Regions from separate parts of the Paenibacillus sp. J53TS2 genome, predicted to be linked through region 2. Evidence: riboswitches for the same ligand, from Rfam matches in the RefSeq annotation. Region 2 holds a riboswitch; the other holds the start of a gene.

Region 1 (11,643 bases), on a different contig from region 2:
CGAAGCGGCAGAAGATATGGGCATCGTTTAATGTCATGGAACGAACGCGGTGCAAGCCAGTCAAGGCGCCGGACATTTCGTAGCGATGCTGCATTCCTAGCTCGGCGATCCGGATCGGCAGATCCCGGTAGCTTCTCATATCGCTTTTATATACCATCATATGGTGCGGGCAGTTCATCGGACGAAGAATAAATTCTTCCGTATCAATTGCCATTTTAGGGAAAATATCATCCTGATAATGATCCCAGTGTCCCGACGTCTTGTACAAATCCACATTACCAAGCACTGGCGTGTATACATGCTGATAACCCAAACGTTCCTCGATATCAACGATATAACGTTCCAGCGTCCGGCGAACCGTAGCTCCCTTTGGCAGCCAGATCGGCAAACCTTGACCTACCAGGTTATTGAACGTGAAAATATTCAGTTCCTTACCCAGCTTACGGTGGTCACGCTTCTTGGCTTCTTCCAACATATGCAGATGCTCATCCAGATCGGCTTTCTTCATAAACGCGGTACCGTAAATCCGCTGCAGCATTTTGTTGTTGCTATTGCCGCGCCAGTATGCGCCTGCCACGTTCAAGAGCTTAAATACTTTAATCTTCCCGGTGGAGGGCACATGAGGCCCGCGGCACAAGTCGAAAAATTCGCCTTGATCATAAATCGAAATGACGCTATCCTCCGGCAAATCGCGAATGAGCTCCAACTTGTACGGATCGCCTAGCTCGGTAAAGATCGCCACCGCTTCCTCGCGGCTCACTTCCCGGCGGGTAATCGGCAGGTTTTCGCCGATGATGCGTTCCATTTCTTTTTCGATCTTTTGCAGATCTTCCGGATTCAGCGGGTGTTCCAGATCCATGTCATAGTAGAATCCGTCTTCGATCACCGGACCGATCCCCAGCTTCACTTCCTTGTTGCCAAACAGGCGCTTCACCGCTTGAGCCATCAAGTGGGCGCTGCTATGGCGCATGACTTCCAGGCCGTCCTGGGAATCCCCCGTAATAATCTCAACTTTGGCGCCATCCACCAGCTTCGCGTTCAAATCAACCGTAACGCCGTTGATCTTCCCGGCCAACGCATTTTTGCGCAAACCACTGCTGATTGAAGCCGCCACATCCTCCAAGCTGCTGCCTTCCGCATACTCCCGAACCGAACCGTCCGGCAAAATAACCGATACTGCCACTTTTTGTTCCTCCCTAGTCAAAATGTTGTTGGATTTACCGGTGCGGACAAATCAAAAAACGCCCGTCCCGGAAAGGGACGAGCGTCATATACCCGTGGTTCCACCCTCATTCGGCCTCTCCGCAACACCAACAGCGCATTGCATTCGGATATGACCCTTAATTCGGCATTCGATAACGGGAATGAACCGGTATTCCCTACTTCATGAAGGTTCGGGAATACAGCTACAAAGGGGTAAACCAAAAGCGAAACCGAAGGGAATTCCAGCCAAGTTCCCTTTCTCTGTACGGCTCAGGCCATCTGGCTCATGTCTTTGTCAACGCTATTAAGGTTGTTCAATAATCAGCTTTGGATCACGAAGCTCATCCTGATACGAATTCGACTTCGAATCTTTAACTTGCAAGTAATTATAATGCTAACCTTTCGAGCCGTCAAGAAACCAAAGCTTATCTGCCTTGATCCAGGCGGCGAAACTCCTGATGGAATGGCTTGCAATGCGGACAAAGCAAACACAACTCCACACGCTCTCCGAAAATCCGCGAGATGGTCGTAATCACCTGAGCATCGGGGTCCTGCGTATGAATCAGGATTTTATCCGGGGACAAGGAGATCAAGGTGCTGACGATCACGTCTTCCATCTGCATCTCCTGATCGGCTATCCGGGCAACGACCCCGCCGGAAGCTGGTACGTGGACCGGTGTAAACTGTTCGTTCAAAATCGCGAATTCATGGCCCTGCTTATGCATCAAATGAACCAATGGCGTTAAGGGCTCCTGAAAATATACGAAATACTGCAGCAGCCCAATAAACTCTTCATACTGCTTATCAAGCAAGTATTCATCCACGGCAAAATCCACAATTTCCCGCAGCTTGTCCTCGTATGTCTTAAGGCGAAACAAGGCGAATCCATCCAGATGAAGATCGAAGGAAGCCTGCATATACCCGCGAAGCGCCTTTTGGACCAACGCTTTTCGTTCCTCTCGCGAGCCCCCGGTTTCCGTGCCCTCCGCCAGCATCCGGTTCACCATCTGCTGCACCTGAAGCGCTTCTTCCCGGGATTCGAAGCTGTAGTCCCGTTTCATGACTCGAGCAGCCAACTCTTCTTCCTTCACGTCCACGAGGTATTCCGCGAATTCGAGCGATAACAGATCGATCAGTTGTTCCGGGTGATCTTGTCCGCCGTCCTTATCCGACCGACCAACTATGACAGCCTCCAGCATTCCGCCTCCAGCCGCTTGAAAAGTAAGCTGAAACTCGCGGTTATGTAAGCTGTTAACGGCATCTTGTATCATGCTTTTGAACCGTTCCTCCGATTCGGCGGAACCGCATTTAACGCGTACGGTAAAAAAATCCATGAACCTGGCCCCCTTCCGCTTCCTTCTCCAAGTATATGGTGGGAAGGAAACGGATATACGGGAACCGTTCATGGAATGAAAGGTAGTTCTTCCAATAAATTGCCAACAAAATCCTGTTAGTTTTGCATAATAAAATCGCGTTCGACCGTAGCTTCTTCGTCGAAGACACGCAAAATTTCATATTTCGTATTGCGCTGAGCCGGGATTTTACCTGCCGCGCGAATGATGGAGAGAATCGATTCGATATTGACCTTATGCGTCGCTCCGGCGGACGATACGACGTTCTCCTCGATCATCGTGCTGCCGAAGTCGTTGCAGCCGTACTGCAGCGACAGCTTGCCGACTTCCGGTCCCATGGTCACCCAGGAGGATTGCAAGTTCTTGATGTTATCCAATACAATTCGGCTGATCGCCACGGTTTTTAAATAAGATTCCGGCGTCTGGCGTTCGGCTTTCAGATTCGTATTATCCGGTTGGAAAGTCCATGGAATGAAAGCCAGGAACCCTTCCGAGGCATAGCCGTTTTGGATGCATTCATCTTGCGCTTCACGCACGCGCAGCAAATGAAGCGCCCGCTCTTCCATCGACTCGCCGAACCCGATAACCATCGTGGCCGTCGTGTTCATGCCGATTTTGTGCGCGGTTTGCATTACATCCATCCAGTCTCTCCAGGAACCTTTCAGTCGGCTGATTTTCCGGCGTGTCCGATCGTCCAGGATCTCCGCTCCGCCGCCCGGCAGCGAATCGAGGCCCGCCGCGTGAATTTCGCGTACCACTTCCTCCAGCGAAAGACCTTCCGACACTTCCTTCATTTTCATAATCTCCGCAGGAGAAAACGAGTGCATCGTAATGTCCGGGAACCGCTGCTTGATTGCTTTAAGCAAGTTCGTATAATAGCTAAATGGCAGGTTAGGGTTCGTCCCGCCCTGCATCAGAATTTCCGTTCCGCCTACATCGATCGTTTCCTGAATTTTTTGGAAAATCACTTCGTCCGGAAGCACATATCCCTCATCCGAACCCGGTTGGCGGTAAAAAGCACAGAACCGACAGTATACGTCGCATACGTTGGTATAGTTGACATTTCGCCCGATGACGAACGTCGTAATCGGTTCGGGATGCTTGCGCTCCATCAGAATGTTCGCGGTATGTCCCATCTTCTCGACTTCATCGGACTCGTACAGCCGTATGGTATCTTCCAGATCGAGGCGTCCACCCTGCAGCGCCTTGTTTAATATATCGTCGATTGCAGTCATAATCACTGCCTCCTTAGAACAATAAATGAATACCTAAGAATACCTGAAAATTGAAATGATAGTTCAATCGTAACACAGGTACGCCCAGAAAAACAGCACCCGATTTGCAGGTACAAATGACAAAAGGCCGCAAATGCGGCCCGAGTTGATTCAGGTAGAAATCATTAACTATTCCGAAGCGCCTCGTCCAAATCGGCGAGCAAATCGTCGATATCCTCGAGCCCGACGGAGAAACGCAGCAGACCGTCGGTAATGCCCCGTTCCGCGCGAACCTCCGGCGGCATCGAGGCGTGTGACATCATTGCCGGATAGGAGAGGATGCTCTCGACTGCGCCTAAGCTGACTGCGACGAGCGGCAGCTTCACGAGGTTCAGCAAACGCTTCGCCCGCTCGCCCGAGCCGACGTCGAAGGAGACGACCGCGCCATAGCCGGTCGATTGCTTCTCCTGGACCTCGCGGCCAGGATGGTTCGCTAGGCCGGGGTAGAACACCGCGTCGATATCGCCGCGGCGGCTCAGCCAATCAGCCAGCTTGCGGGCGCTGATCTCACTATGCGCCATTCGGGCCCCCAGCGTTTTCATGCCGCGCATCAGCAGCCATGAATCTTGCGCACCCAGGACGGTGCCCAGTCCGTTCTGCACGTATTTCAGCTGACGGGCCAACTCGTCCGTCCGCGCCACCGCTAAACCGGCCAGCACGTCGCTGTGACCGCCAAGGAATTTGGTCGCGCTATGCAGGACGATATCCGTTCCAAGCTCGATCGGGCGCTGATAATACGGCGTCATAAACGTATTGTCCACGATGCTGAGCAATCCCTTTTCCCGCGCCCAGGCGGAGATTTCCGCGATGTCAGTGATTTTCAGCGTTGGGTTGGACGGCGTCTCCATATAAACAGCTTTCGTATTGGCTTTTAATGCGGCCTTCACCAACTCCGGCTGCGTCATGTCCACAAACGTCGTCTCGATATTCATCCGAGTCAAAATATTCGACAGCAACCGGTATGTACCCCCGTACACATCTTCCGTCACGATAATATGGTCGCCGGCAGAGAGCAGCATCAGCGTCGTTGAAATGGCCGCCATCCCACTTGCGAAGGCAAAGCCCTGCACCCCGCCTTCCAGCACCGCAATATAATCCTCAAGCGCTTGCCGTGTCGGATTGCCGGAACGGCTATAATCATGCTGCGGCGGATTAAAAATATCGTGGTGATGAAACGTCGACGCCTGATAGATCGGTACGCTGGATGCGCCCGTCGCTTCGTCTACCTCACTGCCGAAATGGATTAGCTTCGTTTCGAATTTGTTTTCCCGTTTCTCCTGCCCGCTCATGCGCCTTGTCCCCCTTCGACTTCCTGTCGCGCCGCTTCCAGTGCTCCGCTCAAGTCGGCGATCAAATCATCAACATGCTCGATACCAACAGAGAATCGCAGCAACCGGTCGTCCACGCCAACCGCTTTTCGAATCTCCTCGGGAATGTCCGCATGCGTCTGGACCGCCGGATACGTCATGAGCGACTCCACGCCGCCAAGACTTTCAGCGAACGCGATCAAGTTCAGATGGCGCAGCACCGGCTCCACGTAACGGGCATCCGTGACCTTAAAGGCAAAAATCCCCGTGTTCCCGCTCGATTGCTTCCGTTGCGTCGCGTACCCCGGATGATCTTCCAAGCCCGGGTGAAACACTTCCGCTACCTGCGGATGCGACTGCAGGAATTTCGCGATGGCGAGTGCATTGCTTTCATGCCGTTCCATCCGAAGCGCCAATGTCTTCATTCCACGCATCAATTGGTAGGAATCGGAGGGGCTTAGTACCGCGCCAATCGAATTGTGCAGGATCGCCATTTCCTGCGACAGTTCTTCCCCTTTAGTTACGATCAATCCGGCCAGGACATCGTTATGGCCACCTAAATATTTCGTCGCGCTGTGCACAACGATATCCGCGCCAAGCTCGATCGGCCGCTGAAAATACGGGGTCATCAGCGTATTATCTACGACCGTTAGCAACCCGTGAGTGCGCGCCCATTTCGATACCGCCTCAAGATCGGTGATCATCATCAACGGATTGGTTGGCGTTTCGATGATCACCGCTTTCGTGTTGACTTGGCGGGTCTTTTCCAGTGCATCCAAATCATTCGTATCGACATAAGAAGCGGTTACGCCATATTTGGACATGATCCGCTCCAGCAAACGGTAGGTCCCCCCATAGAGATCCAACGACACGATGAGGTGATCCCCTTGCGAAAACAACGTAAACACCGTCTGCAGCGCCGCCATTCCAGAACTACAGGCAAACCCCGCGTCACCGGATTCCAGGGTGGCCGCCGCGTCTTCCAGCACTTTGCGGGTAGGGCTCTTCGTTCGAGCGTAGTCAAACCCCGTGCTTTGCCCAAGGCGCGGGTGGCGAAACGCCGTTGCTTGATAAATCGGGTAGTTCACCGCACCCGTAACCGGTTCCTCCATCGATCCGATTTGCGCCAGTCTGCTCTCGATCCGCCATTCCTTGTTCTGCTCCCCCACCTGCAACCCCTCCACTTTAGATCTCATATACAAAGTCGGCCGTTAGATCGATATCGTACGGCGTTTCTTGATACACATAGTAGTTTAGCCAATTGGAAAATAATAAGTTTGCATGGGCCCGCCAGGAAGAACGCGGCGCTCGGGTCGGATCGTCATTCGGATAATAATTCACCGGCAACTCGATCTCCATGCCTTTGGCAACATCTCGATCATATTCCCATTTCAACGATTCCGGATCGTATTCCGAATGGCCGGTTACGAAAATATGTCTACCATCCCGAGTGGCCACCAAATAAATTCCGGCTTCGTCCGATTCCGCCAGAATTTGCAACTCCGGCACCCGATCGATGTCCGACCGCTCCACGTCGGTATGGCGGGAATGCGGCACCTGGAACACTTCATCAAACCCTCGCAGAAGCTTCACCTTCGGATCGTTTACCGTGTGGGAGAATACGCCAAAGCATTTTTTCGCGAGCGGTACTTTACGAACCCCGTAATGGTAATATAAGCCTGCCTGCGAGCCCCAACAGATATGCATGGTCGAGGTCACATGGGTTTTGGTCCATTCGAAGATTTCCTTCAGCTCTTCCCAATAATTCACTTCTTCGAAGTCCAGCTGTTCCACGGGGGCTCCGGTCACGATCATGCCGTCAAAGCGGCGGTTCCGGATCTCGTCGAACGTTTTGTAGAACATCTCCAAATGCTCAGCTGGCGTATTCTTCGAGGTGTGGGAACTGGGGTGGAGCAGGACGATTTCAACCTGGAGCGGCGTATTTCCAAGTAAACGAAGGATTTGCGATTCCGTCGTTTCTTTGGTTGGCATCAGGTTGAGAATGGCAATCCGCAAAGGACGGATATCCTGATGATAAGCGCGGCTCTCATCCATAACAAAGATGTTTTCGCTGGCCAGTACATCCTTTGCCGGCAAATGATCCGGTACTTTAATCGGCATGTGGTTTCACTCCTTTTATCGTAGCGTCATTAAGAAATCAACATCCGTTTGAGGGGCCATGTAAACAGAATGACCTCTCTCACGGGGAGAAAGGTCATTACGTATCCGGTATGCGCCTCTCTCATCTCTCAGAAGCCGCTCAGCGTTCGAAGCTGACAGTTCTGCAAGAATTAGCACCGCTGCGATTTTTTAGGAAAATCGCCGGTTGCCGGGTATCATCGGGCTAGTCCCTCCACCTGCTCTTGATAAGATTTCGCTATATTTAGTTTAGTTAAGGACCTCGGCTTCGCGCCTACTCCTTGACATTCACTTTAAAGGATCTGGCGGCATTCCGTCAAGAACCTGAGAGAAAAATCACACGAATATTCATGGACCGCTTTGAACCGGCTCACATAGTATACTTTTGGGTTGAAACATTTCATTCGCTGGCGTTATACTAGACAAGTGCCTTTAGGCCCAGACGGCCCTAGGGTTTGACGAATGTTCAAACAACCTGAAAATAGCGAGGTGAAACCGAGAATGGAAGGCGACCCGAGTCCGCAGAGGACAACCCAGGAATACCAATCGCATAGGAAACCGACCCGCTGGATGCCTGCGGAACGCTTAGGGCACTTTCTTTTCCCGGTGTTTGCATAAACGCCTTTTTCATCGTTCCGGGCAAGCCACGGTTGGTCCCTTTCCTATGCTTCAACCAAGAGCATCCCAGGCCGGCAGGCCCGGGGAAAGGGAGTGAAAGCTTATGAAAATTCGTCATGTCCAAGCCGGCGTATTTACCCCTGTAGAAGATGTGGAACTGACGACCACCGCTCCGGAAGAAGGCTTCTACTGGATCGATGCCGACGTCGATGATCTCGCCCTGCTGCAGCCCTTATTTTCGCTGCACGATCTGGCTGTAGAAGACTGCTTGAGCGAGGAAGAACAACGTCCGAAGATCGAAACCTACGATAACCACTATTTTATCGTGGTGAACAGCATTCGGTATGATGATGAAGAAATTTTTCTGCGCGCGTTAAACCTCTTTTTGGGACGGCATTATATCATTACGGTTACTAAGCAAAAAATTAACGAGCTTCGCGCCGTGAAGCCGATTCTGTGGGAACAGGAGGTCAGCGAGCCCGACCGGTTCCTGTACCTGCTGGTCGACCTGGTGGTCGATAACTACTTTACCGTCGGCGACCGGATCGAAGTAAAGATCGAGAAGCTGGAAGAAGATATCTTGATGCATACCAAACGTTCGCATCTGAACGAAATCATCGGGCTGCGAAGCGAAATCCTGTGGCTGAAGAAAGTGCTTGGGCCGCAGAAGGAAGTCATCAACATTCTGAACAAGAAAGACCTCCGGCTGATCGACGACCAGTTGCAAAAATATTTCAGCGACATTTACGAAAACGCCGTGAAGATCTCCGAGAACTTCGATACGTTCCGCGAACTCGTCGGCAACTTACGCGAGGCCTATCAGGCCGCCATCGCTAACCGAGCCAACGAAATCATGCGCGTGTTTACCGCGATTACAACAATCTTCATCCCGTTAACTCTGATTACCGGCATCTACGGTATGAACTTCGACCATATGCCGGAGCTGCATTCGCAGTACGGCTACTTTATCGTCCTCGGCATCATGCTTGCCTTGGGTTTAGGGATGTTTTATATATTCCGGAAAAGGGATTGGATTTAGAGGAACGTACACATTTGAACCATGAGGCCAACTTGGACGATAAGTCCTCGTTGGCCTTTTTCGATGGATGAGTGGACGTACAGTTGATTTCGGGATAAATATGTATTTTTCCTTATATCCCCCACAAATGAACTGCATTTTTGCAGTTCATTTGTGTTTTAGCGACTAAAACGGCCGAACGAACTGCACTTTTACAGTTCATTCGGCCGAAGGAGGGCTCAACCCTCCGGCTGAAGCTCGAGTAGGTCCTCAGGCAGTTGCCTTTACTGCCTTTACCGTCTCTACTGCTATACTCCGTTCTTACTGTTCCAGCTACTTTTACTGCTGTTACTGGCGTTACTGCTGTTTCCGCCGTTTTACCCCGCGTGCCGAGCGCTCTCCCGCTGGCGGCGGTACCGGATGCGAATCAGGCGCAATCGTTCATATAACGTATCGAGACTGCTGCCTTCTGCGACTTCGGTCCCGTACACTTTGTGCAAGACCGGCTTCAGGAGTGCATCACCCAGCTCTTCGTAAGCATGCCAAACGGCCTGTTGCTCAGCTTCAGACATCTCTTCCAGCTCTGCACTCACCAAATCATCGGTGTTGTAGCCTTCCTTCTCCAAATTCTCCAGTAACTCGACCGCATCCCGCCGCTCAATGCCCGTTCGCATGCAAATATCCTCCACCTTTAGCCCTTCCGCCAACGCCTGCAGCGCAGCCCGTCGGATGCTGAACTTCTCCATCTCGGCCCGGTATTTGACTTCCTTCTGTTTATACAGCCAGGTACGGAATACCTCGCCATCAATCTCCTGCTCGACCCAATCCAGCGGGAACGTCCGCTTTCGCTCCACCGCTTTCGTGATTTCGAGCAGCTCAGCTCCGTATTCGCCGGCTTTGTTCTCCCCGACGCCCGGCAACTGCAGCAGTTCATCCGCCGTTTGCGGCAAAAATACGCTGATCATCCGCAACAATCGGTTGCTGGCAATCAGATAAGGCGCTTTGCGTTCCGCTGAAGCTTTCTTCCGGCGCCATGCCGTCAATTCGTTGTAAACCGGCTCGTTACCGTTTAACTCGCTATAGCAAAACAGCTTCTGCGCCGCCATGCCGCGCCCGGTCACCCCTTCCTTCTCATCCCAAATGCCTTCCATCACGGGGCGAAATCCCTCGCCCAGCTTAGCGGCTAATCGATGGCGATAAACATGCAGCATCTCCGACCAGGATGACCCTTCATACCACAGATCTTCACTCTGGCCGTCAGCCAACAGCTCATTCCAGCCCATCCGCCAAACGCCTTCCTCCTCTCCAATCCACACCTGCGCCCCCTGGATCATGGCCCCGCTATCCTTCTTCTCCAAACTGTTTAAAAATACGATTCGCATCAACCTGTCGCCTCCTTAAAATTTCAGCTACGAAGGAGTATCTTACATGAACCGCAAACGCAAAAAGCACCTCTTCCGCGAATTTCGCAAAAGAGGTGCTTCCCCCAAACGTAACCTGTTATCCCTAATAATACCATGTTTAACCAAGCTGTCAATGCGGATTTTTTCATTGTCCCATCGCTTCACGTTTTCCGGTATAATAGCGAGAGACATTCCCAATTCAAGGAGGCATACAGAATGAGCGACCCGCATCAAGAACTCGATTTCCTGTCCGACAGCACCGAAAGCACCTCGACCCGATTCGTTACCTTTATCGGCGGATCCCTGAAACGCTTTGACCTCGCGGTCACGACCACCAATCGTTTTTATGGCAAGAAGCTGGTCACCGACCTGCATAACGGACGCACGGCCATTCTTGGCACCGACGATTTGGACGAGGAAGGTTACCTCGAGCATATTTATAACCTGACCGAAGAGGAAGGTTCCGAGCTGCGCACGTTCCTATACCAAGTCCTGGGAGAGCCGTACTTCACCGATTAAAGGGATGAATTCAAGATTCGATGTCAAAAAAACTTCTCGAATCACTTCCGTGAAACCGGCTTTTCAGCACCGAGAAGGTTGGATGAAGCTAGGGACTGAGTAGCGGAGCGTAGCTGGAGGCTACGTGAGCAACGGAAGGCCCGGCTGAATTCAAGATTCGATGCCGAATCCGCTTCCTGATTCACTTCGTGATCAAAAGTCGGTTATACAACGCCCATCCAGGCGCTGACGCTGGCCATCTCCAACTCCTCGAACTTGGAGACCACTTGAGCTGCGTTCAACTCGAGCCGGCAAGCTTCTACCGCACACTCCAACTCGATGTCGCAGCGGATGGTGGCCAGTTGCCGGGAGAGATGGAGCATGTCCAGATCGGCTTCGATTTTGGCGCGGACCGACTTGGACAGCTGGTCCAGGTTGGCCAGGATCCCTTCCACCGAGCCGTGCTCCTGCACCAGCTTCAGGGCTGTTTTCTCGCCGATGCCGCGCACGCCCGGATAGTTGTCGCTCGTATCGCCCATCAAGCCCTTCAGATCTACGATCTGTCCGGGCGTTAACTGCTTCTCCTCCATCAAGGCCTCCGGCGTATACACCATGTAATTGCCGTGGCCTTTCTTCATGATGATCACGCTCGTCCGGTCACTAACCAGCTGCAGCATGTCGTGATCGCCCGTCAGCACCAGCACGTCCATCTCCTGACCAAAGCGGGAAGACAACGTCCCGATGCAATCATCCGCCTCGAAGCCCGGCGAGCTGACATTCGGAATGCCCAAGCTGTCCATCACCTCGCGGATCATCGAAAACTGCGGGATC
Region 2 (11,643 bases):
CCGCACGAACGCCGACTTGAAGGTCCGTTCGGCGATCATTTCGGCTATTATTCCTTGCAACATGAATTCCCGGTGCTGCACGTGAACCATATGTGGCATCGGAAGAACGCGATCTATCCGGCAACAATCGTCGGCAAACCGCGGCAAGAGGATTACTACCTAGGTGATTTTCTGCAAAAGCTGCTATCGCCAGCGTTCCCGATCGTGATGCCTAATGTTCGCTCCCTTTGGACGTACGCGGAGAGCGGATTCCATGCCTTGAGCTCGGCCGTGGTTCGCGAGAGTTACTCCCGCGAAGCCCTCGTATCGGCGTTCCGCATCCTGGGGGAGGGCCAGCTGTCGCTAACGAAATTCCTCATGCTGACGGACAAGCTGATCGACTTGGCGGATTTCCGCCTGCTGCTCAAGACGGTGTTGGAGCGTTTCGATCCGCGTACGGATCTGTTTATTCTCAACAACACGTCGCATGACACGCTGGATTATACCGGCCATAAACTGAATCATGGCAGCAAGGCGATATTGATCGGCGTTGGGGATCCTGTACGTGAGTTGCCGCGTGCGTATGACGAAGGCGAGATCGCCGAAATCCGTTCAATCCAAGTTTTTCATGACGGATGTCTTGTCGTTTCCGGTGCATCCTATGAGGACGAGCCGGAGCTTGCCGAACGGTTGCTTGGCCGTCTTCGCGAACGCGGGACTGCCTGGCCGTTTGTGGTACTGGTGGATAACGCCGAGGCAGCGGCCCACGATCAGACGGCGTTTCTATGGACAGTGTTTACACGGTTTAATCCGGCCAGCGATATTTACGCTGATTCCGAAATACGCCAACATCACCTGTCCTACGGTCTGCCGCTGGTTATCGATGCCCGCATGAAGCCGGGTTATCCGGATGAGCTGTTCCCGCAAGAGGACATCGTCTCCTTGGTGGATCAACGTTGGAAATCCTACTTTCTGTGAAACGGGGTATGCCTATGCTGCGAAGCTTGCTTGGCGAGCCGCCTCGGCAAAACGAGGGTCGGCTAGCTGAAACGATCGACGCGATGGTGCAAACGATCAAGCTGCTGCAAAAGGAAATCAAAGAGCATCAGGATCCTTCACACGATTTCCGCAAGCTGGAGATTTGGGTACACGGCTTGATCTCTTCGTTGGATGAACTCGAACAATCTTTGTTTGCCGCCGCCTTTTTCCGCAAAAAGGTGCGGACGGAATCCGTCGAGGACATGGATCCGGTTGAGCGGTCCGATTATGCGAGGTACGTCTATTTTTACAAGGACGGCTTCATCCGCGTATTCTCGGCGCTGGACAAGCTGGGAACGGTGCTCAACGAATTGTTCGATTTGAAAACCTCGAAGATAAAGATGCATTTCTCTTATTTTACCGTGCTGCGCCAGTTCGCTTATCTGAAGACCCATACCGAGCTTGGGAACCAGTTGATCGCCATTAAAGAGACCTACCGGGAAGCCCTGGGTGTTCTGCGCCGGCGGAGAAACACGGAGATTCATTACATGAACTCGGAGATGAAGGACGATCTGTGGCAGCGTCATCAGGCGTTGTTCGGGAAAGTCGCCCTGGAGGATCTGGATCAGCATATCCGCGAACTGGAACAGGGATACCGTATGGTTTGCGACACGTATTTCACGGTGTTTGACTACATTAATCAACGTTGGAAAAAAATAGCGGCGGTCTGATCGATCCGCCGTTCCTATTTTTTCTCTTTACAAAATGGGCAAAACTCATTATACTCATCAATAGTTTCAATTAACGACTCTACAATTTCATATTTTTCTTATCGAGAGAGGCGGAGGGAAAGGCCCGATGAAGCCCAGCAACCGATTCACCCGTGATGCGGAAGTTTGATTCCGCTGAAGTCATGGGACCGAATGTCATGGTGCTAATTCCTTCAAAACCAATGCGTTTGTGAGCAGATGGTTTTGGCAGATGAGAAGGCATTGTCTTTACGTAAAGAGAGCCCTTTGAATCTGTAGGGCTCTTTTCTGTTTTTTCATACGCCGGTCGATAATTGTCTATGCTAGGAACAGGAGGTTAGCCGATTGATCGAACTTAAAAAGATTACCAAAATATATGGCACCAAAAAAACGGCGACCACCGCGCTGTCCGGGTTGAACCTTAGCGTTCGCAAAGGCGAAATCTTCGGCGTTATCGGTCACTCCGGCGCCGGCAAAAGCACCTTAATCCGTTGTATCAATTTGCTGGAACGTCCGACCGAAGGCGAGGTGTGGGTCGGCGGGGTTGAGCTCACGAAGCTTGGCAAGCGGGAGCTTCAGCAGCAGCGCCGCAAAATCGGCATGATTTTTCAACATTTCAACCTACTCTCCTCGGCGACCGTATACGATAATATCGCATTTCCGCTTGCGCTGATCGGAACGCCGAAGGCGGCGATTGCGGAGAAAGTAAACGAGCTGCTTACCTTGGTCGGATTGGAGGAGCATCGTCATAAGTTTCCGGCGCAGCTGTCCGGCGGTCAGAAGCAGCGGGTTGGAATCGCCCGAGCGCTGGCCAGCGACCCCGACGTATTGCTGTGCGACGAAGCCACCTCGGCGCTGGATCCGCAGACGACGGACTCCATCCTGAAGCTGCTGCTTGACATCAACAAGCGATTCCAATTGACGATTCTGCTGATCACGCATGAAATGCACGTCATCCAGAGCATCTGCGATCGGGTGGCGGTCATTCACGAAGGCGGCATCGTGGAGCAAGGTCCGGTAACGGAAGTGTTCCTGAAACCGAAGCACATGGTGACCCGGGAGTTCATTCACCGGGAGGCGGCGGGGGAAGAAGGCGTGAGACTGGCGGCTTCCGTACCGCATCCGGAGTGGTCCAGGCTGGTGAAAATCACGTTCCTGGGCGCGAAAACTTATGAATCGGTGTTGTCCCAGGTCGTGCGGGAAACTGGCGTCAACTTCGCCATCCTGCAAGGAACGATCTCCACGATCAAGGATACTCCGTATGGTCAACTGACCGTATCGTTCGAAGGCGAAGACGACCAGGTAGAGCGCACGCTGTCGCTCTTGCAGGAACGCGATCTTGACGTGGAGGTGATCGAGTAATGAGAGGACTGGACCTCGGAGCCATTGATTGGTCGGAGATGGGCACAGCTACGCTGGATACCTTGCAGATGATGGGGTATGCAACCTTGTTCACCTTCGTGATCGGGCTCCCGCTCGGGGTATTGCTGTTCACTTTCTCGCGTTCCCAATCCTTGGTATTAGGATGGGTTTACCGGTTGATTTCGCTGATCGTGAACGTTCTTCGCTCGGTACCGTTCATCATTCTGATCGTCGCCTTGATTCCGGTCACGCGGACCCTCATGGGCGTATCCACCGGCGTGGAAGGCACGATTCCGCCGCTGGTGATCGGGGCAGCCCCGTTCTTCGCGCGTCTGGTGGAAACGGCGCTGCGCGAGGTTGACCGCGGGGTAATTGAAGCTTCCCAGGCGATGGGGGCTTCCACCTTCCAGATCATCCGCAAGGTGCTGCTCCCGGAATCGCTGCCCGGCTTGATCGCAGGCATGACGATTACCGTGGTCACGCTGGTGTCGTATACCGCGATGTCAGGCATGGTAGGCGGAGGTGGACTCGGTGACCTGGCGATCCGTTACGGGTATTACCGGTACGAAACGGGCGTCATGATCGTTTCGGTGATCTTCATGGTGATTCTGGTGCAAGTACTGCAAATGCTGGGAGACCGGCTAGTGATCTTTTTTACGCGGAAATAAGGAAATCCTAAATAGATAGAAGTATCCTTATTCAAAAAACACTCTTAAGGGGGAGAACCTGCAATGAAAAAATGGACATTATCTTTACTTACACTCGTGTTGGTGTTGGTGTTGGCCGCTTGCGGCAGCAATAACGCCGCCAATAACGGAGCTGAAGGTAACACGGCTGGAAATACATCGGCTGCTGAGGGGAATGCAGCGAATGCTGGGAACCAAACGGCAGCAGAACCGGTGAAGCTGGTTGTAGGTGCTACCGTACCGCATGCCGATATTCTGAAGTTTATCGCGCCGAAGCTGAAGGAAGAAGGCGTGGAGCTGGAAGTGAAAGAGTTTACCGACTATGTGCAGCCGAACGTACAGCTGTATGAAAAAGAGCTGGACGCGAACTATTTCCAGCATCAGCCTTACCTGGACGAGCAAAATGCCCAAAACGGGTTTGACCTCGTTTCGGTCGTAGGCGTTCACGTTGAACCGTTTGGCGCTTACTCGAACAAATATAAATCCACGGAAGAAATTCCGGACGGCGCCAAAGTGGCGATCCCGAACGACCCGACCAATGGCGGTCGCGCGCTGCTGCTGCTGCAGAAGCAAGGGTTGATTAAGCTGAAGGACGAAGCTGGAATTACGGCAACGCAGAAGGACATCGTAGAAAATCCGAAAAACCTGAAAATCATCGAAACCGACGCAGCCATGTTGCCTCGCCAATTGGCCGAAGTCGATCTGGCGCTGATCAATACGAACTATGCGCTGGAAGCGAAACTGAATCCGACGAAGGATGCTTTGTTCATCGAAGATAAGGAATCGCCGTACACGAACATTCTGGTTGCCCGTCCTGATAATAAGGATTCCGAAGCAATCCAGAAGCTGGCGAAAGCTCTGACTTCCGATGAGGTTAGAACGTTCATCAACGACACTTACCAAGGCGCTTTGGTACCGGTATTCTAAGTAGTAAAGAAGCAGACATGTCCCGCTGCGTGTGCAGCGGTTTTTTTTTATCTTACTCTTTTACGGTCAGTTAGGCACGCCCACCTTCTCTCAACTGCAAAACTGCAGTTCATTTTCGGTAAATCTCCGATTATTGGCCAATGAAAGGTAAAAGTACATCTCGTTGGAGGTGAATCGGCCCCAAGAGACCGTTTTGACGTGAATTCAACTGCACTTTTGCATTTGAACACGATGGTTAGGGGATTTTGGGTGATATTCAACTGCACTTTTGCATTTGGGTGAGCGTTGGCAACTGCAGTTTGTGGGAATCCCTCAAATCTTTTATACTTAAGGGTAACTGCACCTGGGAGGAGGAGAACAACGTTGCACGGCAAAGTCGCCTTAATTACCGGAAGCGCGAAAGGCCTCGGGAAGAAAACTGCGCTGACCCTAGCAGAGCAAGGGTGCCATATTGCACTAAATTACGTACATAGCGAAGCGGAAGCGCTCTCTCTCCGATCGGACATCGAGCGACTTGGCGTACGTTGTATCGTAGTGCAAGCCGATGTATCGAGCCGGGAGCAAAGCGAGGAACTGGCTCGTCAGGTGAACGAGCAGCTGGGGACCATTGATATTCTGGTCAACAATGCCGGACCGTTTATTCGGGAACGCAAGCTGTTTGCCGATTACAGCCAGAGCGAAGTGTTGGGCATGATCGAGGGGAATTTGGTCGGCAGCCTGCTGCTGGATCATCTCGTGCTGCCGGGGATGCGGGAGAAGAGATGGGGGCGGATCATCCATTTCGGGTTTGGTCATGCCTCCGAGTCGCGCGCCTGGCCCCACCGGGCCGTTTATGCGGCAGCCAAAACCGGGCTTGTGTCCTTTACGAAGACGCTGGCCGTCGAGGAGGCGCCTTATGGCATCACGGTGAACATGGTTTGCCCGGGGGATATCCGCGGGGGCCACAAGGAGATGTCGATCCATGAAGTCCGCGGACTTCAGGATGGGGAGACGCCGCTGGGACGGCCGGGAAGCGGGGAGGATATCGCCCGCGTGATCGCATTTTTGTGCCATACGGACTCCGATTTTATCACTGGCAATATCATGGATATCTCTGGGGGGCTTGACCCGATCCGACCATGGATTAAACCCTCCTGAACTAACAAAAAACCCGGCCTTCCGGCAATTTGCCGGGGGCCGAGTTCGTTTAAACCCTCCTGCTGAAGAGCTAATCATTCATGGATTGCAAAGTTAGAATACTTGAACGACCTCTTCCACGCCTTCTACTTCTTCAAACAGGGCGCGTTCGATCCCGGCTTTGAGGGTGATGGTGGAGCTTGGGCAACTACCGCAGGCACCCATCAATTTCAGCTTCACGATGCCGTCTTCAACGTCGACGAGTTCAACGTCGCCACCGTCACGCTGCAGGAAAGGCCGCAGTTTGTCCAAAACTTCTAATACTTCATCATACAATTGATCTTGTACGCTTTCACTCATTGTATTCAACTCCTTTCTTGCCTTATTATATTACAAAAAGTCAAAAATTTAAATGCTTCTTCATGGGGAGGACGGAAGATGAAACCGATCCTTGAATTTTGTGCGAATAACGCCAGTTTAGGTACAGGGGAAGCGATCCGGCAAGTGAAGGAACAAGTGGATTGCGACGTATATGAATACGGCTGCCTAACCGCTTGCGGTACCTGTTATCTGTTCCCGTACGTGCTGGTTGACGGGGAGCAGGTAGAAGGGGAAGACGCTGAGCAGCTCGCGGAACGGATCCTGCAAAAAATCAGGGAGACACATCCGGAGGCCACTTGAGGCCTTGGCTACGCTCCCTTCCTTCGTTTATCCAATATGATGTTTGGACATCCATAGTACGCCGCTTTTGAGCAGACGCGGGACGCGGCCTGTAACCTGTGCTCGGCCCATCAGGCCGAACCCGGCTTTTTTGCCTAACGAGCCCAGCGTTCCCTTAAGCTTAATCTGCGATAACCGCGGCGTCTCTCCCCGCCATAAAGCCCCGGTAATTTGTCCGATCTGAGCGCCTTGGGCTTCGGCCGCCTGGGCGCTCGGCGAGAAGGGCAAGCTTGCGCAATCGCCGCAGACGAACACCTCAGGGTGTTCGGGAATCTGATAAAATTCATTCAATAGAACGCGTCCTTGCCGATCTTTGGTTACGTCCAGTGCTTGCACGATCGCTGCCGGTTGAATCCCGGCCGTCCACACGGTCACATCGGAGTCGATTTCCCCTTGCTCATGGTGAATCACGTCGCATTCCACGGCCTGAATCGAAATCATCGATCGCATCTCGACGTCATTCTCGTGGAACCATTTGGCGACATAATCGGACACCTTCGCCGGAAAAGCGGAAAGCAAGCGAGAGCCGCGGTCGATGATCGAAATGTTCAAATCCGGACGGCTTTCCCGCAACTCGGCGGCTAATTCCACGCCGCTTAGTCCTCCGCCAACGATGTTGATTTTCCCATAGGGTTTCGTATTGTTCAGCCGCATATAGGTTTCACGAGTCGAAGCAAACGACTGGATACTGCACGAAAACTCGGCAGCGCCGGGGACATGGTGATAGTTATCGGTACAACCTAATGCGATGACGAGCTGGTCATATTCCAGCGGATCCCCCTCCGCGAAATGAATCAACTGCCGGTCCATGTCGACGGCTTCAACTTCGCCGTATGTTAGAACCAGGCCGGGGTAAGCGGTAAAGGAGACGCGCAATTCATAATCGCTGGCCGTCCCGGCCGCCAGCGCATAATATTCGGTCTTCAGGCTCTGGTAAGGCATCCGGTCGACCAAGACGACTTGCACATCCGAAGGAATAGGAGCTTTATACAGCTCATGAATGACGGCCGTCCCCCCATATCCTCCTCCAAGCACAACGAATTGCCTCATACGTGACGATTCCCCTTTTTTGCCGTGAAATTGCCGCGGGCTCACTGCGGACGGAATTATTCGTATACCCGAAGCTCGTTGTAGAAGGTATCCCGTTCAACTGGGATGCGTCCAGCACCTTTAACTAGCCAGATCAATTCCTTTAACGTCAGCCCTTCCGGGGTTTGCGCGCCGGCCGCATGACTGATTTGCTCTTTCAGGATCGTGCCGTGTACGTCTGAAGCGCCAAAGGTCAACGCCACTTGCGTCAACTGAACGCCGATATTGATAAAGTAAGCTTTGATGTGCTGAATGTTGTCCAGCATCAACCGGCTGATGGCAATCGTCTTGAGATCCTCGTAAGCCGAGTTGCGGCGCATAATGCTGGCGTTCTTATTGCGCGGCTGCATGGACAGGGGGATAAAGACCTGGAACCCGCCCGTTTCGTCCTGCAGGTCGCGGATTTGAATCATATGGCGGATCCGGTCCTCATAGGATTCGATTGAGCCATATAGCATGGTGGTTGGCGTTCTCATTCCGAGCTGGTGCGCGGTCCGATGGACGTCCAGATATTGGTCGACGTTGGCTTTCTCGACCTTCATCTTCTCCCGGTACTGGTCGGACAAAATTTCCGCGCCACCGCCGGTTAATGATTCAAGGCCGGCTGCCTGCAATTGAAGCAGCACTTCCTTCGTGCTCAGGCCGCTGATCCGAGTGAAGAATTCGATCTCCGCCGCCGTATAGGCCTTGATCGTGACGTTTGGGAAATTCTCTTTCATCGCTTTAAGAGAATCGACGTAATATTGGAACGGAACATGGTTGTTATGTCCGCCTACGATATGAAACTCGCGGACGCCCGGGGTGATATGCTGCTTCACGTAAGCGACCATTTCCTCCCCGGAAAGCGTATAAGCCCCTTCTTCTCCTTGATCCTTGCGGAAGCTGCAAAATGCACAGTGGGATTCGCAGACGTTCGTGAAGTAGAGGCTCATATTTTCGATGAAATACACTTTCTTGCCGTTCTTGCGCAAATTCACTTCATTGGCTAATTGTCCAATGGTCAATATATCATCGCTTTCATATAAATAAACACCGTCTTCGAGGGTGAGACGTTCGCCTTGCCGGACTTTGTCCACAATTTCGGCCATTCTCTTATCGGTGTTTGGGGTGACTACAGTAAACATGACGTTCCCTCCGTTTCCAAATGCATGAAATGCCTCGTATTCTAACTGTATGAATTACCTACCTATTATAAACCTCACATCCCAAGCGGGCAATAAGACTTAGGAGAAGAAAAGGAATTGGCAACAAGAAATATCACCATTTGTTGAGCGGGAGGGGGAGAAGGAGTATAATTTATGTATAGTTGACGAACTTTTAAGGAGTGAGTACACGATGATTACCATTAGCGACAGCGCCATGGCGCGGATTAAAGATATGTTAGAAGAAGAAGAAACCCCAAACATGTTTCTGCGAGTCGGAGTAAATCCCGGTGGCTGCAGCGGCTTCTCCTATGGCATGGGTCTCGATGATCAGGAGAGTGAAGAGGATGTCTACCTGGACATCAAAGGGCTTAAGGTAGTTGTAGATAAGGAGAGCGTCCGCTTCTTGAACGGCCTGGAGATTGACTTCAAGGAATCCGGCATGAGCGGCGGGTTCACCATCCACAACCCGAACGCCATCGCCACCTGCGGCTGCGGCCAATCGTTCCGCTTTAAGGACGAGGAAGGTCAACCGCAAGCTTGCGATTGATACGAAGAACGCATATAGAGGGACTCTTCCATCTGGAAGAGTCCCTCTTGTTTATTGCGGCAATTTGTCCTCGGTCGCGGGATCTACATTTTGGTCAGTAACAGGACCATCTGTCTCCTCGTACAAATGGGAGCGCCGTTCGAACCATTGGAACAAATGGGTGAAGATGACCTTTAACACGGCGTAACCCGGCACGGCTAGGATGACGCCCAGCACGCCAAACAGATTGCCGGCGGTCAGGATGACGAAGATGATCGTAATCGGATGGATGCGCAGCGTCTTCCCCATGATTTGCGGCGAGATGAACTTGCCTTCGATCAGCTGGACGACTGTCCACACGACGATCAGCTTCAACAGCATGATCGGTGACGTGACGATGGCAACGATGATCGCCGGCGTAATCGCGATGGCCGGTCCGAGGTACGGTACGATGCTCGTGAATGAAGCGATGATGGCGAGTGTCAGGGAGTAATCCAGGCCGATGATCAGAAAGCCAACGTACATCAGCGCCCCAATACAGAAGCTGACGATGATTTGCCCGCGGATGTAGGAGCTGATTTGGCCATTCATCTCGGTCATCACGTGATGGGTTTGATCACGGAAGCGAACAGGCACATAACGCAGGATGAATTTCGGCAGTTTCTTGCCGTCCTTTAACAGATAAAATAAAATGAACGGCACGGTGACAATCGCCAGCACGACGTTCTTGATCGCGCCCAGAAAGCCACCGAGACCCGACCAGGCGTTGTTCAGTAGGGAATTTCCTTGCTCGGACAACGAGTTCGACAGGTCCTCGAGATTAAAACCGGTAGACTCTTGGACCTGATGGTAAAAGTTGCTGCCGATCAAGCTTTCGAACTGCCGCTGGACCTCTGCTATATATTTCGGCAAATTTTCGATTAAACTCGTGATCTGCTCCTGAACTAACGGGATAACGGTCATAATCAGCACCGTAAGGATCCCTGCGATAAACAGATACAAGCCGGTAATGGTGTAGACTCGGCGGACTCGCTTAGTCTCCAGCCAATCGACCAGCGGGTTCAGCAGATAATAGATCGCCCCGGTCAGCAGTATCGGCAGCAGTACGGTTTTTAACAGTACCGTAAGCGGTTTGAACACAAACGGGATTTTGGCGAATACCAGAATGTTTAAGCCAATCAGTAAAACGACGAGCAGAAATACCACGAATCGGTTATTTAGAAAAAACCTCTTAAATCGGTCTCCCCAGGGTTGCGTACTTCCCATGCCTTTTGACCCTCCTGTATCTTCCTTTGCTATCCAAGCTACGATGAATTCTATGTAGTAATACGTATAAAAGGGAGTTGGTTTCCACAATTTTATGGAAAAAGCCCGGCCCTCGCCCGCAGGCGCTGATCCGAGCCTTTTATCAGCGGTCAGGCGGTTGCCCCAACCCGTTTTAGAAAAATTGCCGGTTCACCATCATGACGACCAGGGAGGCGGCGGCCAGGGAAAAAACGATACATCCCATTCCGAGGCCTTTGCGCGTCGTCTTGGCCATTTTCAAGCCCATGAGGAACAAAGCGACGGTGATGCCTGCCAGCACCAGCGACATGGCGATCATGGCAAACCAGTACAGCACTTCAAACAGATTCGCCTCAAACGAAGAATTCCCCGTATTCAAAGCTTTTGATTTCCCCTTCCTTTGCTAGGTATAGACCAATGTCCCCCCTTAATATACGCGAAATCCCTCCTTTTGCATAGAAAGAGCCTGTGGACGGACGCTTCGGAGAAAGGGCTTACGCCTTGGACAATCATCCAAGAATATCAATCTACAAATGAGTAATATATCGTATAGTGCGAGAAAGGGGATGGTGTCATGGCGGGAAGACAATTGGCCAACAAATGGCTCAAGACCGAGGCGCTTCTAAGCAACGCGGACGTGGCCGCCCACATACCGCAAACCCGATTGTACGGTGCCGATTCGTTAAGGAGCATGCTGCATCAGTTCGGCATGGTCGTGATTAAGCCGCTCCGCGGCGGCGGGGGTTATGGCGTGATTAAAGTGACTTATGCTGGCGGCGTTTATGCTTTTACGTACATGTCCCGGAGGTATGGCTTTGGAAGCTTTGAGGCGATGTACCGGGCATTGAACCGAGTGAAGGTTGGGCGCAAGTACATGATCCAGCAAGGGATTCATTTGGCCCGGATCGCCGGACGACCGATCGACTACCGAGTGAAAGTCGTTAAAGAGAACGGAGCCTGGGTGTATCGTTCCATGGTCGGCCGTTTGGCTCGTCCCGGGCTGTTCGTAACCAATTTGTGTAAAGGCGGAACGATGCTCAGTGCAAGGGAAGGGCTCGGCCGCTCGTTAAGCCGCAGAGCTT

Evidence for each region. Region 2 has a riboswitch for S-adenosylmethionine ahead of KJS42_RS14575 (methionine ABC transporter ATP-binding protein). Riboswitches for the same ligand answer to the same signal wherever they lie in the genome.
Region 1: it holds a riboswitch for S-adenosylmethionine, as region 2 does, so the genes downstream of both, metA (homoserine O-acetyltransferase MetA) here and KJS42_RS14575 (methionine ABC transporter ATP-binding protein) in region 2, are expected to answer to the same signal.

Annotation. Positions count from the first base shown of each region.
Region 1 is NZ_BOSK01000001.1:832,365-844,007, forward strand. It holds gene thrS (threonine--tRNA ligase) at 1-1,183, opposite strand, end outside; gene KJS42_RS03960 (putative sporulation protein YtxC) at 1,629-2,537, opposite strand; gene mqnC (cyclic dehypoxanthinyl futalosine synthase) at 2,654-3,790, opposite strand; gene KJS42_RS03970 (trans-sulfuration enzyme family protein) at 3,955-5,118, opposite strand; gene KJS42_RS03975 (aminotransferase class I/II-fold pyridoxal phosphate-dependent enzyme) at 5,115-6,305, opposite strand; gene metA (homoserine O-acetyltransferase MetA) at 6,322-7,257, opposite strand; SAM riboswitch class I at 7,376-7,509, opposite strand; gene corA (magnesium/cobalt transporter CorA) at 7,997-8,932, shown strand; gene KJS42_RS03990 (HRDC domain-containing protein) at 9,289-10,293, opposite strand; gene KJS42_RS03995 (DUF3055 domain-containing protein) at 10,531-10,833, shown strand; gene KJS42_RS04000 (5'-3' exonuclease) at 11,037-11,643, opposite strand, start outside.
Region 2 is NZ_BOSK01000006.1:100,107-111,749, forward strand. It holds gene KJS42_RS14565 (UbiD family decarboxylase) at 1-957, shown strand, start outside; gene KJS42_RS14570 (Cthe_2314 family HEPN domain-containing protein) at 972-1,688, shown strand; SAM riboswitch class I at 1,784-1,945, shown strand; gene KJS42_RS14575 (methionine ABC transporter ATP-binding protein) at 2,052-3,068, shown strand; gene KJS42_RS14580 (methionine ABC transporter permease) at 3,068-3,736, shown strand; gene KJS42_RS14585 (MetQ/NlpA family ABC transporter substrate-binding protein) at 3,800-4,681, shown strand; gene KJS42_RS14590 (SDR family oxidoreductase) at 5,045-5,818, shown strand; gene KJS42_RS14595 (NifU family protein) at 5,912-6,157, opposite strand; gene KJS42_RS14600 (YuzB family protein) at 6,236-6,478, shown strand; gene KJS42_RS14605 (NAD(P)/FAD-dependent oxidoreductase) at 6,506-7,567, opposite strand; gene mqnE (aminofutalosine synthase MqnE) at 7,624-8,730, opposite strand; gene KJS42_RS14615 (HesB/IscA family protein) at 8,942-9,298, shown strand; gene KJS42_RS14620 (AI-2E family transporter) at 9,350-10,543, opposite strand; gene KJS42_RS14625 (hypothetical protein) at 10,716-10,940, opposite strand; gene KJS42_RS14630 (YheC/YheD family protein) at 11,136-11,643, shown strand, end outside.